Regions from separate parts of the Mesorhizobium sp. C395A genome, predicted to be linked through region 1. Evidence: predicted binding sites of a transcription regulator. Region 1 holds the regulator's gene; each other region holds the start of a gene.

Region 1 (5,384 bases):
GCCGAGAAGCTGGTCGACTTCGAGGATTACTTCCGCCGCTGGCGCTTCAACCACGTCACCACGGTCGAGCGCATCATCGGCTTGAAGCGCGGCACGGGCGGCACCTCAGGCGCCTCCTATCTGAAGAAGATGCTGGAGGTTGTGCTGTTTCCGGAGCTCTGGACGGTCCGCACCCGGCTCTAGAGCATTTCACCGTTTAACGTAAACGGCGAAATGCTCTAGCTCTTTGATTTGACGCAATTGCGGACGGAAAACCGCTTCACACTTTTCCTGAAATTGCTCTAGTTCCTCAGGTGACCGCGGTCTTCACCGCGAAGCGGGCGTCCTGCCAGGCGCCGGTGCGCAGAATATCCTCCAGGACTTCGACCGCCTGCCAGACATCGCCATATCCGACATAGAGCGGCGTGAAGCCGAAACGGATGGTCGACGGCGCCCGGAAATCGCCGATCACGCCGCGCTCGATCAGCGCGCGCATCACCTGATAGCCATGCGGATGGAGGAACGACACCTGGCTGCCGCGCTGGCTGCCGTCGCGAGGACTTTCCAGTTCAAGCCCGTAGGCGCCGCATCTGGCTTCGACGAGCTGGATAAACAGGTCGGTCAGCGCGATGCTTTTTCTGCGCACCGCCGCCATATCGACGTCGTTCCAGATATCGAGCGCGCCCTTGAGCGCCCGCATCGACAGCACCGGCTGCGTTCCGCACAGGAAGCGGCGAATGCCGCTGCCGACGGCAAAGCCCTGCTCGAAGGCAAAGGGCCGCGCATGGCCCCACCAGCCGCTGAGCGGCTGGTGGGCATCGTCATGGTGGCGCTCGGCCGCGTAGATGAAGGCTGGCGAGCCCGGGCCGCCATTGAGGTATTTGTAGGTGCAGCCGACGGCGAAATCGGCATTGGCACGGTCAAGTTCGACCGGCAAGGCGCCGGCCGTGTGGCAGAGATCCCAGATGATCAGCGCGCCGGCGTCATGTGCCTTGCGCGTCAGCGCCGCCATGTCGCGCAACTGGCCGGATTTGTAGTTGACGTGGTTGACCAGGATGACGGCAACGCTGTCGTCGATCAGCTCCTCGATTGCGGCCGCGTCGACGCCCTCCAGCCGCAGCCGCGTTCCCGGCCGGGTCGAGGCGACGCCTTCGGCCATGTAGAGGTCGGTCGGGAAACTGTCGCCCTCGGCAACGATGACCGACCGATCCGGCCGCATGCCGAGCGCTGCGTGCAGCAGCTTGTAGATGTTGATCGAGGTTGTGTCGCAGACCACCGTCTGCCCATCAGCCGCGCCGATCAGTCGCCCGAGCTGATCTCCGAGTTCCACCGGCATGTTGAACCAGCCGGCGGTGTTCCAGGCGCGAATGAGATCGTGCGCCCATTCCTGCGTGGCGGCCTGCTGCAGTTCGCTGAAGACGACCGCTGACGCGGCGCCCAGGGAATTGCCGTCGAGATAAATCACGCCTTGCGGCAAGACAAAGCGTTCGCGCATGGAGCGCAGCGGATCGGCGGCATCCATTGCTTCGATTGTAGCGAGATCGGGTGTCGTGCTCATGATCCGGCGCCCCTCCATGGACAAACGCGCGCGGCGGAGCCTGCCGCCCAAACATGCCGGCGATCTTGAGTGGTCGCCCTTGAACTGTCAAACATTATATATAATTCACCCATTGAAAGGCTTTGATATATAATGATCCGCCGAGCATTTATGTCTGATGGATCACGATGCTGGATGACGAGCAGACCTCGAAGACGGAAGTGGCCTATCGGCTGCTCAGGCGCGATATTCTTGCGACCCGGCTGGCGCCTGCCGCGCCGTTGAAGCTGAGCACGCTGCGCAACACCTACGGCATCGGCTGGACGCCGTTGCGCGAGGCGCTGTCGCGGCTGGAGGCGGAACGGCTTGTGACCGCCATCAGCAACCGCGGGTTTGCGGTCGCTCCCGTCTCTCGGGCGGAGCTCGAGGATTTGGCGCGTGCGCGGCTGGTGGTCGAACTGCCCCTGCTGGTGGAATCGGTCGAGAAGGGCGACCGTGAGTGGGAAGACGCGGTCGTTGCCGCCCACTATCGTCTCTCACGGTGCGGGTCTGTTCTCGACGATCCATCGGATGATGCGGTCGACGCGTGGTACGAAAAACACGATGCCTTCCATGCGGCCCTGCTCAGTGCCGCGACATCCAGCTGGCTGCTGCGCTTCAATGCGACGATTTCCGACCAATTGCATCGCCATCACCGCTTTCTGGGTCTGGCCCCGACGCTGCGCGCCGCCGCCGGCCGCACGGATGGACACCGGAAGGCCGTGGCGGCCCTGCGCGACGCCGTGGCGATCGAACACCATACCGCCCTGATGGAAGCGGCCCTCGATCGCGACGTCGAACGTGCGAAAACTCTGATGACCGCTCACATCGGCTACACGCTGCAGGTCTATGCCCAGAGTGAACCCGGCGCGGATGCTGCGCAGCCCCGTCCGAAAAGGAAGCGGCGGTCGTAGCCGACGCGCAGGGCACTTTGGCTTCGTTTCACCCGTTGCCGGCAAATGGGCGCAGGCGGGGCTCGCAGCGCCGAACGTTACGCTGAACAAAACGTCAACACATTCATTAAACTTTAAAAGGTTGCGGAACACAACTGGAACAGATAGTGTTTGTTCTGGGTTTGTTTTTTCCGATTCTGGTTGCAGAACCCCTGGGGGCCGCGATGCTGACGCGCAAACAACATGAGCTTCTGATGTTCATCCATGAACGCCTGAAGGAGAGCGGAATCCCGCCGTCCTTCGATGAGATGAAGGAAGCGCTCGACCTCGCCTCCAAGTCCGGCATCCACCGCCTGATCACGGCGCTTGAGGAGCGCGGTTTCATTCGCCGGCTGCCGAACCGGGCGCGCGCGCTGGAAGTGCTGCGGCTGCCCGACTCGATCGCACCAGGCCTCAACGCGGCGAGGAAGTTTTCGCCGAGCGTCATTCAGGGCAGTCTTGGTCAAGCCGGCCAAGGGCAAGGCGGCCAAGGACAAGGCGGGATGGGCCAAGGCGGTCTCGGCCGCCAGATCAAGGCGGGCTCGCCGTCGCGTTCGATGTCTGCCGGCAATGACGATGCCGTTTCCGCGATTTCAATCCCGGTGATGGGACGCATCGCCGCCGGCGTGCCGATCGACGCCATCCAGCATCAGACCCATTCGATCTCGGTGCCGCCCGACATGATCATGGGCGGTGAACACTACGCACTCGAGGTCAAGGGCGATTCGATGATTGAGGCCGGCATTTTCGATGGCGACACGGTCATCATCCGCAATGCCGACACGGCCAGCCCCGGCGAGATCGTAGTGGCGTTGGTCGACGATGAGGAAGCGACCCTGAAACGCTTCCGCCGCAAGGGGGCCTCGATCGCCCTGGAAGCCGCCAACCCGGCCTACGAGACCCGCATTTTTGGGCCGGACAGGGTGAAGGTGCAGGGCAAGCTTGTCGGATTGATCCGGCGCTACTGAGCCGGCTTGGGTTTGTACTTTTCACGCTGGTTGTAGGGCGGCAGGCCGCGCGCTTCGCGGGAGAAGCGGCGTTGCTCGTGCCAGGGGCGATACGGCTTGTCGACGGCGAAGCGGATGGTTGGCGCTGCCGCTGCCGATTGCGGATCGAAGAAGACAGCGGCGCTGCCGTCGCGGGCGAGCTGCTTCTTCGTCACGACCAGCACCAGCGGGTCGCGGCACGGATTGTAGGCCGTGGCGTCATCGATGACGATCAGGCTAGCGAAGGCACAGGCCGGCCGCGCCGTCTTGCGGTCTTTGGCAAGGGCTACAATGGCTCCGGAAGGGTGTCGGGCGATACAGAGATCGCCCATGCAATAGAAGGGCGACCCGGGCGGCAGATCGAGCGGATCGAGATCGAACCGCGTATCTGTTGCCTCGAAAATCTCGGGCGGGATAATGGTTTCGGCCCGCAGCGCCCGTTTCCAATTGTCCGTGGTGAATTCGTTGGAGCGTTCGCGGTTGAGGGCGAGTTCGCCGCCACCTATCGGCATGGCCACCAGATGTGCGTCCTCGGATATGAGCACGTCGGGCGTAAGCACCTGCGGCACCGTCAACAGGCCGGCCAGCGCGAAAGGCACGGCCGCCAGCCTGAGCCAGGTGGTGGCCATGGTGGCGATGACGAGGGCGACCGCCACCAACAGCACCGAGCGGATGGAGATCAGCCCGACGGCGTCGACCGGCGAGCGCTCGGAAATCCAGGCCGATATAGCGATCATCGCCATCAGTCCCTTGCCCATCACATAGAGGAGCGGCCCGTCGGCGCCGAACGGCATCGCCAGTGCGCTGAGCACGGCAAAGGGCATGACGATCAACGAAACAATCGGCATCACGGCCAGATTGGCGATCAGGCTGAGCGGCGACACACGCTGAAAATGCCAGATGGCGAACAGCAAGGTTGCACTGCCGGCGATGATCGAGGTCATGGCGAGGCCGCCCATGGCCAGCGCGAATTTTCGCGACAGGAAGCCGACGAAGGAGCGCTTTGCCAGCGGCGTTCTCACCTTGTCGGCGCGGTAATCGGCCCAGCCGGCATAGGCGCCGACAAGGGCGGCGGTGGCGGCAAACGACATCTGGAAGCTGGGACCGACCACCTCGTGCGGCGACACCAGGATGACGGCGATGGCGGAGATCGCCAGATTGCGCATGGTGAGTGCGGCGCGATCAAACAGCACGGCGACAAGCATGACCGCCAGCATGATGAAGCTGCGCTCGGCGGCAACCACGACGCCTGAAATAACGAGATAGGCGGCGATCGAGATAAGCGCTGCCGCGGCCGCATATTTCTTCACCGGCCGGCGCGAAGAGAAATCGGGAAACAGCGCAAAGGCGCCACGCAGCAACGCCATGATGGTGCCGGCAACCAGCGCCATGTGCAGGCCGGAGATGGAGATGATGTGGTAGATGCCGGTGCGCCGCATCGCTTCGTTGACCTCGTCCGGGATGCCGGCGCGCACCCCGACAATCAACGCCGCCGCAATCTCGCCTTCGGCGCCGCCGATCTTGCCCCTGATATGGTCGGCAATGTTTTCGCGCGCGTTCTCGATTGCCGAGGAGAGCCGCGCGGTCAGCGGCGGCGGTCCCTGCGTAGCAATGGTTTTCGGATTGCCGAGAAAGAAGCCGCTGCCGCCGATACCGGTGAAATAGCTGTCGAAGGAGAAATCGTAGCTCTCCGGCCGCACCGGACCGGTCGGCGGCAACAGCCTGGCATAGCCGGTGATCAGGGAGCCGGCGGTCATATCGGCGGGAACGGTCCGCGCCGAGAGCCTGACCCGCTCCGGGGCGTAGCGCAGCTTGGGGTAAGCGGTCGAAACCACGTCGAGCGTCAGCCTGATGCGCCCGCTCTCCATCTGTTCGAGACTGACGACGCGGCCGGTCAGCCGTGTCTGGATC
Region 2 (5,384 bases), 830 kb from region 1:
ACCGTGCGCTGTTCCGGGGTGATGATCACCTGCTGCTGTGCCGGCTGCGTGACGATGACCTCGTCGGCGGCGGCAATGCCGATACCAGCGATCATGGCGAGCCCGGCGACGGCGGGAATAAGGATGGTTTTCATCTTCGTCTCCTGTCGTTGTTGGCGAGCTCCGCCGTGTTCCCGCATGAGGCGAAAACAGCGCAGATCGAGGTGGCGGGCTCCTGGAGGCAAACGCAGCCGGTACGGTCTTGTTCCGCAAGCGGAGACTAAATTGATCGGCTTCCCGGTCATGCCAGCAGAACCCGCACCCGCAAGATTCGCATTGAAGCACAATCCCTCAGGAGACCGTCGACATGGATGATGCACGGCTCCAATTCCGGTGGCGATTGCGGCCGGCGCCGGCATTGATCCGGTGACCGCGTCGCCCGGCCAAGACCGGAACCGACCGCCTTCGTGCCACGCCGTGAAGTTTCAAGCAAAGGTCATTGCTTCGGCGGCTGCGCAGGCACCTCGCCAGGCTTGATCACCGGCGTCTTGCCCTGATCCGGCGGCGGCTGCGTCATACCCTGGTCACCACTGGGCGGCGGCTGCAGCACGCCGCCGCAGGGACCGAGCGTGCTGGTCGATTCGCCACCGCCATTGGCGACCGGCGGCTTCTGACCATCGTCCTGAGGCTGCGCCTGGCAAGGCGCGGCAGGGCCGTGCTGGTCGCCATTGTCCTGCGCAGCCGCCGGGTCGGCCAGCGCCAAGAGCAGCACGCATGGGATGAGGGGGAAAGTCTTCATGGTCCAGCTCCTCTGGATTCATCTCCTTGGCAAAGCAGACTAGTCCTTGGCAAAGCAGACTGGCGGCAATTGGTTCCACGGAGATGGAGTGGTTGCCGGAACCTGACAGCCGGAAGTGAGTTCCACCTTCTCGACGCAAAGCCGCCCGGAGGAGGCAATCATGGAAGAACGAAACAGAAAACCCAATGACGAGGTCGAGGCGCCACCGAGCAAAAACGATGCCCGCGACAGGATGGCCAATGACGAGGTGGAAGCGCCGACGCCGCGCCGGCAGGATTGGGATGCGCTGCGTGGCGCAACGGTCCTGCCCGACGGAGCAGATGAGGAAAGCCTGCCGGACACCACCGGAGTCGAGAAGGAAGGCGAACTGCCCGAGGAGGATGACGACAACCCCTACCAGGACAGTGACGATGCCTTGCCCGACGACGCCGAGGAAGCCGCCATTGGTCACGACCTGGCGAGGCGCGGCGGCCCGTTCGACGAGGTGTAAGGGCAGCGACCGCGGACTTTCGAGAGGTTTCCCGGGACGTCCACGCCGTCACCAGTTGGACCAAGGATGAGCTGAAGGCGATGCCGGAGCATCGCGATTGATATTTCGAAGGATCCGGCTGGTCGGATCCTTCGTTTAAGGCGCCTTGGCGGTTTGGTTAATTTAGCCCTTGTGGTCAAGGACTGGACGGCGACGGCGACACACCTTCGACAGCCGCGAGGCAGCCGAGAGCACGAACGCGAAGTCCAATGTTCCAAGCGCCGTTGAGGCCGCTCGCCTGAAATCTTCAAAGTGCGCAAGAGATTGTCCGCCGCAGGCGGTCGCACACGCTCCAGTATCGCAGACGACCGGCGTAACGGCCCATCGACCGCCGGCACTTAGTGCCGACGGGCGCATGGCTTCAATTCGACCCGGGATCGCCGAGCGCCTCGGTGACGAAGGACGCCGCGATCAGGTCGTCGGCGTCGAGGCGTAGGGAGCCTTCGACACCTCCCATGATGGCTGCGACCTTCTGGAAGGTCTGCATCTCGTGTTCAGTAACGCTGGCGTCTCGCATCCTGGCTTTCAGATCGGCGATGCGTCGGCCCAGCGAGGCCGACGTTCCGATTTCTCTGTTCGACATGGTGTCCTGCTCCTCCCCCAACCCATGCTGTGGACGTACTCAAGGCTGCCTATATATAAGGCAGCGCGAATACAGTCGCCGCAACGCGCGATATCTGGGAAGGTTCCGGCGCCAAATAGTCACGAAATAATACGTGTGGGGCTCAGTTATGGTCGCCCACGCGGCGGTAGACACCGCAAACCAGCGGCTGTCCATCGGGCTGGCCAACCCGCGTCGCGGGTCGCGAACGCGGGTCGGACTTGATCGCTGCGCGAACAGTCAGCGAGAAGCCGGCACCACGCCGGACACCGAGCGCGCCGTTTCGGGCGAAAACACCACGAAAGCAAAAACCAGAACGGCAGCGGCGACGATGAGCGAGCCGCCGGCGACGATCGGTTCAAGCGCCGGGTTTCCCTGCAGCATCACATACAGCGCCGGCAGCATGATCACCAGGCCGAGTGTGTAGAGCCCGTAGTGGATCATGGCGATGCGACGCGCCGCCTTTTGCGGATTGAGCGCGTAGTAGCCGCCGAAGATGGCGCTCGTCACCCAACCGAGCAGATTGATATGCGCGTGCGCCGGAAAAGCGGCGTGGTCACCCGAGATCGCCATCTGCAGGCCGGCCGCAATCCCCAACATCAGGAACAAGATGGCAGTTTTGAAAAAGAGTTCTGAAACCCTCGGCATGTCATTTCTCCCCCTATGCGGTCTGCGACCGCTTGCGACCTGGAGAATACACCCACGCGCAGACCTTTTCCACGCCCCGGTTATGGGGCCATGCCTGCACAGCTTTTTGCACGCTGTTCGACTTTTCTGGCTGCCAAACCCGGCGCCGCCGCGCTACGGCGTCAGCAAGATGTCGGCGCCCGCTCGCTCGTCGAACACCACCGCGCAGCCGCGCCCCAGCGCCACTGCCGACAGCGCGTTGGCCACCGTCTCGTCCGGCGACACGAAATCACCGGTCAGCACTCGCAACTCCTCTACCGCCCTGGCCATTGACACGCAGTGCCCGGCAACGCGATCGCTCGTGCAGGCGTCAACGACGCTGACGAGGTCGATCATCTCGAACTGGCCCATACCGGCCTCCACAAAAACAGCGTCCCGTCGCGGATATGAACGCTGAGGCGAGAGACAATGTTCCGCAGGTCCGATGCCCAGGCGGAGCACTCGACAGCCCGATCTGGAACGGACCGGCCGGCGACAACCGCTTCGCTTGACAATAGGCCCTGTTTGTTCTCTATTTGTTCGGCAAAAACGCCTCTCACAACAGACGCGGCTAATGCTGCAACGCCGCAAAGGGAACGGTCGGGATGGAGCCCACCATCCTGCATGCGGATCTCGACGCCTTCTACGCCTCGGTCGAGCAGTTGCTCGACCCGGCGCTCAGGGGCAAGCCGATCGCCGTCGGCGGCGGCGTCGTGCTTGCCGCCTCCTACGAAGCCAGGGTTTTCGGCGTGCGCGGCGGCATGCCCGGACGACGCGCGCGCGAGCTTTGCCCCGGACTGATTTTCGTCGGCGGCCATTTCGCCGACTATCAGCGGCTGGGCGACGCCGCCATCAAGGTGCTCGACGATTTCACGCCGCTGGTCGAGCGGATTTCCATCGATGAAGCCTTTGCCGACGTCGCCGGCTGCACGCATCTGTTCGGGCCGCCGGCCGAGATCGCCGCCACGGTGCGTCGGCGCGTCCGGGCAGAGCTCGGCCTGCCGATCTCGATCGGCGTGGCGCGCACCAAGCATCTGGCCAAGATCGCCTCGCAGGTGGCCAAGCCCGACGGGCTGGTGGTGGTCGATCCGGACACCGAACTTGCCTTCCTGCATGATCTGCCGGTCGGGCTGATGTGGGGCGTCGGCCCGGCGACCAGAGCGCGGCTGGCCGAGATCGGCATCGAGACCATCGGCCAGTTGGCAAAGACGCATGGTGGGGCGCTGCGAAGATTGCTCGGGCCCGCCGCCGGCGAAAAGCTGTCGTCGCTGGCATGGAACCGCGACCCGCGAAAGCTCGAAACCCACAGGCGGTCGCATTCCGCCGGCGCGCAGTCGGCGCTTGGCAGACGGCCGGCCGAGGCGCGTATCTTCGGACCCGTCCTGCTGCATCTGGCAGACCGGGTCGCCAGCCGGCTCAGGGCGAAATCACGGCCCGGGCGCACGGTGACGGTGCGCGTGCGTTTCGCCGATCTGCACGCTGTCACACGCTCGCTGACGCTCGAGCAGCCGATTTCGGCAACCGCGATGCTGGCCGAAATCGCCGGGGAGCTGGTGCGCGGCGTGCTGGCCGCCAACCCTCGGGAGAAGACCATCTCGCTGCTGGCGATCTCGGTGTCGCAGCTGGAAGAAAGTGTCGAGCTACAGTTGGAGCTGCCGCTCGGGCTTGCCGACGAAAAGCAACGGCCCGGCAGCAGGCAAGGCCTGGCGCGCTTTGGCGCCGACCGCGCCATCGACAAGATCCGCCAGCGCTTTGGCAGAGAGGCTGTCGGCTATGGCGCCGTGGCGCTGGAAGCCCGGCGCTCGGTTCCCGACGCCTTCCGCGAACTGGCGGAGAAGGAACTGTGAGTGCGGCGCGACGGCAAGGCCAATGTTTAGGCTGGGCCAGTCCGCGCTGCATTGCCGCTCTGTTTGAGCAGGCCGACCAACCAGGCCAGACCCGCCGCAGTTTCGGACATTTTTCGCACCGCAACCCGGCCACGCCATGCACGCCCAAGAACAACGCTTTGTCGATGAAGGTGGACTTGCAGTTAGCGCATCGGCGCCAAGAAAAACCGGGATGGGACAGCGAGGCCGCGAAGGTTGACAGTGCCGATCCGTCTGGCATTATCGCGTAAGCTTGGAGGATTCACTATGAAGAAAACCTATTCGAAGCCTGTTCTGGTCAAAAAAGGCAAGCTTTCGCAGGTTACGGCGCTCGCCAATGGAGCGGGTTCCGGCCCGATCGAGTGAGGTCGTTGAGTCCGACTGTCGCCTGATCTGGCGGCCCGCCTGACACTGGAGATGCGGCATGAAGAAGACCTATTCGAAGCCGGTGCTGGTCAAGAAGGGCAAGCTCTCGCAGGTTACAGCCGATAATGGTAACGGCTCCGGGCCGGTCACCATCTAACAGCCGATCATCCGGACGCCTCGTGCCGTCTGGCCGGGAACAGGGCTTTGGGTGCCCGACGTGGAGAGTGGAAATGAAGAAAACCTATCTGAAACCGGTGCTGGTCAAAAAGGCAAGCTCTCGCAGGTCACCGCGAACGGTGCTTCCAATCCGCGATAAACCCTTTCACCCCGATTGATCGCGACACGCTTCAGCGCACAACCACCAGATCGTCGAGCACGAGCTGCCAATAGTGGCTCGTTGAAAAACGCACGCGCGTCACCGCCGCCAGCATCGGCGCATAGTGGACGGGCGCCAGTGCCGACAGGACGATCGTGTCGCTGGCGATCAGCCGGTCGCCAAGCCAGCTCTCGACCAGTGCGGTTTCGCCTTCGGACTTCAACCATGCCGCTGTCAGCATCACGGAATGGAACCCGAACGGT
Region 3 (5,384 bases), 2.6 Mb from region 1:
TCACCGGTCTTGGCGTCCTGGACGGTGAACTCCTCGCCCTTCTTGACCATCTCGGCCAGATCCTCGAGCGTCACATAGGTGCTGGTGCCGGTATTGTAGAGCCGGCGATTGGCATATTTCTTGATAATGATAGGGTCGTCTTTCGCGGCCATCAGCATCCTCCCGGGACACCGGCGCACCTGAGTAAGCCGCCGGTAACGATTGCGCCATTTTTAAGGATATGCGCAAAAGCTCTATAATTCCAAGCGCTTTGTGCAGTGCGGCATCATTTATTGCTGCATGGCCGGCCAATTATGCTGCGCAGCAAAGGTTGGGCGATCCCGCCGGCCGCTCACGCCCTGCTTGCGGCGCTTGGCCGGCATGCCCATTTCCGGTTTGACATGGGGTGTGGAACGGGCAAGAAAAGTCCCAACAAGCCCCCAAGAACACGACACCTCGAAGTCTGGAGAGAAAAATGTCCGCTTCCAATTCAATCGTCGTTGCCAGCGCCGCACGCACGGCTGTCGGCTCTTTCAACGGCGCCTTCGCCGCCACCCCGGCGCATGAACTTGGCGCCGTCGTCATCAGGGAGCTTTTGGCGCGCGCCGGCGTCGAGCCGGGTGAAGTCGACGAGGTCATTCTCGGCCAGGTGCTGACCGCCGCGCAGGGCCAGAACCCCGCCCGCCAGGCGTCGATCAATGCCGGCCTGCCCAAGGAGACCACCGCCTGGGGGCTCAACCAGGTTTGCGGCTCTGGCCTGCGCGCCATCGCGCTCGGCATGCAGCAGATCGCCGCCGGCGACGCCACTGTGATCATCGCCGGCGGCCAGGAATCGATGTCGCTGTCGCCGCACGCCGAGCACCTGCGCGCCGGCGTCAAGATGGGCGACTACAAGATGATCGATACCATGATCAAGGACGGGTTGTGGGACGCCTTCAACGGCTACCACATGGGCAACACCGCCGAGAACGTCGCCCGCCAGTTCCAGATCACCCGCGACGACCAGGACCAGTTTGCGCTGGCCTCGCAAAACAAGGCCGAGGCCGCGCAGAAGGCCGGCAAGTTCAAGGACGAGATCGTCGCCTTCACGATCAAGGGCAGGAAGGGCGACACTGTCGTCGACCAGGACGAGTACATCCGCCACGGCGCCACCATCGACGCCATGTCCAAGCTGAAGCCGGCTTTCGACAAGGACGGCACCGTGACCGCCGCCAACGCGTCGGGCATCAATGACGGCGCCGCCGGCGCGCTGCTGATGAGCGAGGCTGAAGCCACAAGGCGCGGCATCACCCCGCTGGTGCGCATCGCCTCATGGGCGACGGCCGGCGTCGATCCGGCGATCATGGGCACCGGACCTATTCCCGCCTCGAAGCGGGCGCTCGAGAAGGCCGGCTGGTCGGTCAAGGACCTCGACCTTGTCGAGGCCAATGAAGCCTTCGCCGCGCAGGCCTGCGCCGTCAACAAGGGCATGGGCTGGGATACGTCGATCGTCAACGTCAATGGCGGCGCCATCGCCATCGGCCATCCGATCGGCGCGTCGGGCGCCCGCGTCTTCAACACGCTGGTTTTCGAGATGCGCCGCCGCGGCGCCAAGAAGGGCCTTGCCACGCTGTGCATCGGCGGCGGCATGGGCGTCGCTCTGTGCGTGGAAGCGCTGTGAAAGAGAAGTGAGTAGTGAATAGGGAGTAGTGAATGGGGAAGAAGGAGCAGCGCGGCGGGATATAGATCCCTACTCGCTACTCCCTACTCCCTATTCCCTTCTTCCGACCAAAGGGAGGAAGAACTTTCAATGACCAAAGTAGCGCTCGTCACCGGTGGATCGCGCGGCATCGGCGCCGCCATATCGATCGGCCTGAAGAATGCCGGTTACACCGTTGCAGCCAACTATGCCGGCAATGACGAGGCAGCGGGGAAGTTCAGCGCACAAACCGGCATCAAGGCCTACAAATGGTCGGTCGCCGACTACGACGCCTGTGCCGCCGGAATCAAACAGGTCGAGGCCGATCTCGGCCCGGTCTCGGTGCTGGTCAACAATGCCGGCATTACCCGCGACGCCATGTTCCACAAGCTGACGCGCGAGCAGTGGAAGGAAGTCATCGAGACCAATCTGTCTGGGGTCTTCAACATGACGCATCCGCTGTGGGGCGGCATGCGCGACCGCAAATTCGGCCGCGTCATCACCATTTCCTCCATCAACGGCCAGAAAGGCCAGGCCGGCCAGGTCAACTATTCCGCCGCAAAGGCCGGCGACATCGGCTTCTCGAAGGCGCTGGCGCAGGAGGGCGCGCGCGCGGGCATCACAGTCAATGTCATCTGCCCCGGCTACATCGCCACCGAGATGGTCAAGGCGATCGACGAGAAGGTGCTGAATGAACGCATCATCCCGCAGATTCCGGTCGGCCGCCTCGGCGAACCGGAAGAGATCGCGCGTTGCGTCGTCTTCCTCGCTTCCGAAGACGCCGGCTTCATCACCGGTTCGACCATCACAGCCAATGGCGGCCAGTATTTCGCCTGAACGACAGCATTTCGCCCGGTAGGACGGGCCGGCTTATGGCCCGTTTTTTCATCGCCGGCCGGCGATGTTCCCGGGCTGCGCGCTAGACATTGACCCGTTCCGGCACGCAAAGATTAACGATTTCCAGGCGCCCTGTGCAAAACCCGGTTCGCAAGCTGTGAATTCTCGATGGACAAGCTGTGGACAACACAAGATGTTGGGGTGAACAAACCAGGAAAATCCCGCATTCGCTGATTCGTCACCGATTCGTTCCGGCTTTGAGCGGAACGTTAACGACCAAGGCCGGAAACCACCGTCAAATGGTTAAGGCCGATTAAGAAAATTCAATAATTTCATAATGTTGACGAGGCGTATCGGATCACGACGATGCCCCGCCGGCAAAGGTTAACCCCAATGGTCCCCTTGCAGGAATCGGGCCAGTTTCCGCGATTCAGCATATGGTGAGACTCAGGCTCGCAAAATCCACATGTAGCCGTGAACAAAAGCTGAATCTGCCGGAGTCACTGATTCGTCGCCGATTCGTTCCAGACTCGTTCCAACTGTTAATTGAGACCTCAACGACGAACCGTGGGACTGCCGGCCGGAACATTCCGCTTTCGCTTCGCGCCTGAAATCCCTATGTGTCGCCTGTCATACGCGCCACGCGAGGCGCGCTCCCGACAACACGATGCAGAAAGCCTCATCTCCAGGCCGATGAACATCCAGCCGAAACACACCGAGCCGCTGATCCTGTCGGGCCGCGACGTGACTGCCGTGCTGGGTCCGACCAACACCGGCAAGACCCATCTCGCCATCGAGCGCATGGTGGCACATGAGAGCGGCATTATCGGCCTGCCGCTCCGCCTTCTGGCGCGCGAGGTCTATGCCCGCGTCTGCGAAAAGGTCGGCGCCCACAAGGTGGCGCTCATCACCGGCGAGGAAAAAATCCAGCCGCCCGGCGCGAAATATTCGGTCTGCACCGTCGAAGCCATGCCGCGCGAGACCGACGTTGCCTTCGTCGCCATCGACGAGGTGCAACTCGCCGGCGACCTCGAGCGCGGCCACATCTTCACCGACCGTATCCTGCACCTGCGCGGCCGCCAGGAAACGCTGCTGCTCGGCGCGGCCACCATGCATGGCATCCTGCAAAAGCTGCTGAGAGGCGTCTCGGTGGTGACGCGCCCTCGCCTGTCGCACCTGGCCTATGCCGGCTCGAAGAAATTGACCCGCCTGCCGCGGCGTACGGCGATCGTCGCTTTCTCCGCCGACGAGGTCTATGCCATCGCTGAGCTGATCCGCCGCCAGCAAGGAGGAGCGGCGGTCGTGCTCGGCGCGCTGTCGCCCCGCACCCGCAATGCCCAGGTGGCAATGTTCCAGGCAGGCGACGTCGACTATCTCGTCGCCACCGACGCCATCGGCATGGGGCTCAACCTTGATCTCGATCATGTCGCCTTCGCCCAGAACCGCAAATTCGACGGCTATCAGTACCGCAATCTCACGGCGGCCGAGCTCGGCCAGATCGCCGGCCGCGCCGGCCGCCATCTGCGCGACGGCACCTTCGGCGTCACCGGCCAGGTCGACCCGCTCGATGAGGAGTTGGTCAAGCGCATCGAGGGACACGAGTTCGATCCGGTGAAGGTGCTGCAATGGCGCACCGCGCATTTCGACTTCGCCAGCCTCGACGCGCTGAAGCGCTCGATCGAAACCAACGCGCCGGTCGAAGGCCTGACGCGGGCGCTGCCGGCGGTCGATGCCCAGGCGCTCGAACATCTCTCCCGCGACGAGGACATCCGCGCGCTGGCTACCAATGCCAAGCGCGTCGCGCTGCTGTGGGAAGCCTGCGCGTTGCCGGACTACCGCAAGATCGCGCCGGCCCAGCACTCCGACCTGATCGCTTCTATCTACACCGACCTCGCCAAACACGGCCATGTCGACGAGAACTACATGGCCGAGCAGGTGCGCCGCGCCGATACGACCGAGGGGGACATCGACACGCTGTCGCACCGCATTGCGCAGATCCGCACCTGGACATTCGTGTCCAACCGGCCGGGCTGGCTGGCCGATCAGGCACACTGGCGGGAAAAGACGCGCGAAATCGAAGACAGATTGTCGGATGCGCTGCATGAGCGGTTGACGAAACGGTTTGTAGACCGCAGGACTTCCGTCCTCATGCGGCGCCTTAGAGAAAATACAATGCCTGAAGCCGAAATCAGTCCTACCGGAACCGTCCTTGTCGAAGGCCATCATGTCGGCGAGTTGCAAGGGTTCCGCTTCACCGCCGATCAGAGCGCCGGCGGCGAAGACGCCAAGGCCGTGCGTACGGCAGCGCAAAAAGCGCTGGCCGCCGAGTTCGAGGCACGTGCCGAACGCTTCGGCGCCTGCGCCAATGGCGACCTTGCGCTCGGCTCCGACGGCACGCTGCGCTGGATCGGCGCGCCGATCGGCACGCTGGTTGCCGGCGAGGACGCGCTGAAGCCGCGCCTGGTGCTTTTGGCCGACGAGCAGTTGACCGGTCCCGCCCGCGACAAGGTCGCCGCGCGCGCCGAGCGCTTCGTCAATTTCCAGATCGAATCCTTGCTGAAGCCGCTGGTCGACTTGAAGAATGCCGAGCAGATCGCCGGCATCGGCCGGGGCATCGCCTTCCAGCTCGTCGAGCATTTCGGCCTCATCAACCGCCGCGACATCACCGAGGAAATGAAGTCGCTCGACCAGGAGGGTCGCGCCGCCTTGCGCCGGCTCGGTGTGCGCTTCGGCGCCTACCACGTCTTCGTGCCGGCGCTGATCAAGCCGGCGCCCGCCGGACTGATCACGCTTTTGTGGGCGCTGAAGAACGACGGCAAGGACAAGCCCGGCTTTGGCGACGTGGTGCACGCGCTGGCCTCCGGCCGCACCTCGGTGGTCATCGATCCGG

Evidence for each region. The regulator LexA, encoded in region 1, represses DNA repair genes until DNA is damaged. The targets are predictions, from matches to a motif close to TGTTCNNNNTGTGTTCNG.
Region 2: a site for LexA is predicted at 3,101-3,118, ahead of dinB (DNA polymerase IV). Genes of this name have one in related genera too.
Region 3: a site for LexA is predicted at 3,015-3,032, ahead of NLY37_RS20600 (helicase-related protein). Genes of this name have one in related genera too.

What each region holds. Positions count from the first base shown of each region.
Region 1 is NZ_CP100473.1:1,619,802-1,625,185, reverse strand. It holds gene kynA (tryptophan 2,3-dioxygenase) at 1-183, shown strand, start outside; gene kynU (kynureninase) at 290-1,537, opposite strand; gene NLY37_RS08090 (GntR family transcriptional regulator) at 1,705-2,469, shown strand; gene lexA (transcriptional repressor LexA) at 2,673-3,455, shown strand; gene NLY37_RS08080 (ComEC/Rec2 family competence protein) at 3,449-5,384, opposite strand, start outside.
Region 2 is NZ_CP100473.1:785,322-790,705, reverse strand. It holds gene NLY37_RS03840 (DUF1236 domain-containing protein) at 1-134, opposite strand, end outside; gene NLY37_RS03835 (hypothetical protein) at 476-778, opposite strand; gene NLY37_RS03830 (hypothetical protein) at 939-1,268, shown strand; partial or broken gene NLY37_RS30905 (PRC-barrel domain containing protein) at 1,235-1,369, shown strand; gene NLY37_RS03820 (hypothetical protein) at 1,669-1,890, opposite strand; gene NLY37_RS03815 (heme-copper oxidase family protein) at 2,149-2,556, opposite strand; gene NLY37_RS03810 (hypothetical protein) at 2,710-2,946, opposite strand; gene dinB (DNA polymerase IV) at 3,180-4,421, shown strand; gene NLY37_RS03800 (hypothetical protein) at 4,707-4,805, shown strand; gene NLY37_RS03795 (hypothetical protein) at 4,864-4,962, shown strand; gene NLY37_RS03790 (hypothetical protein) at 5,153-5,384, opposite strand, start outside.
Region 3 is NZ_CP100473.1:4,204,541-4,209,924, forward strand. It holds gene phaR (polyhydroxyalkanoate synthesis repressor PhaR) at 1-152, opposite strand, end outside; gene NLY37_RS20590 (acetyl-CoA C-acetyltransferase) at 455-1,639, shown strand; gene phbB (acetoacetyl-CoA reductase) at 1,769-2,494, shown strand; gene NLY37_RS20600 (helicase-related protein) at 3,188-5,384, shown strand, end outside.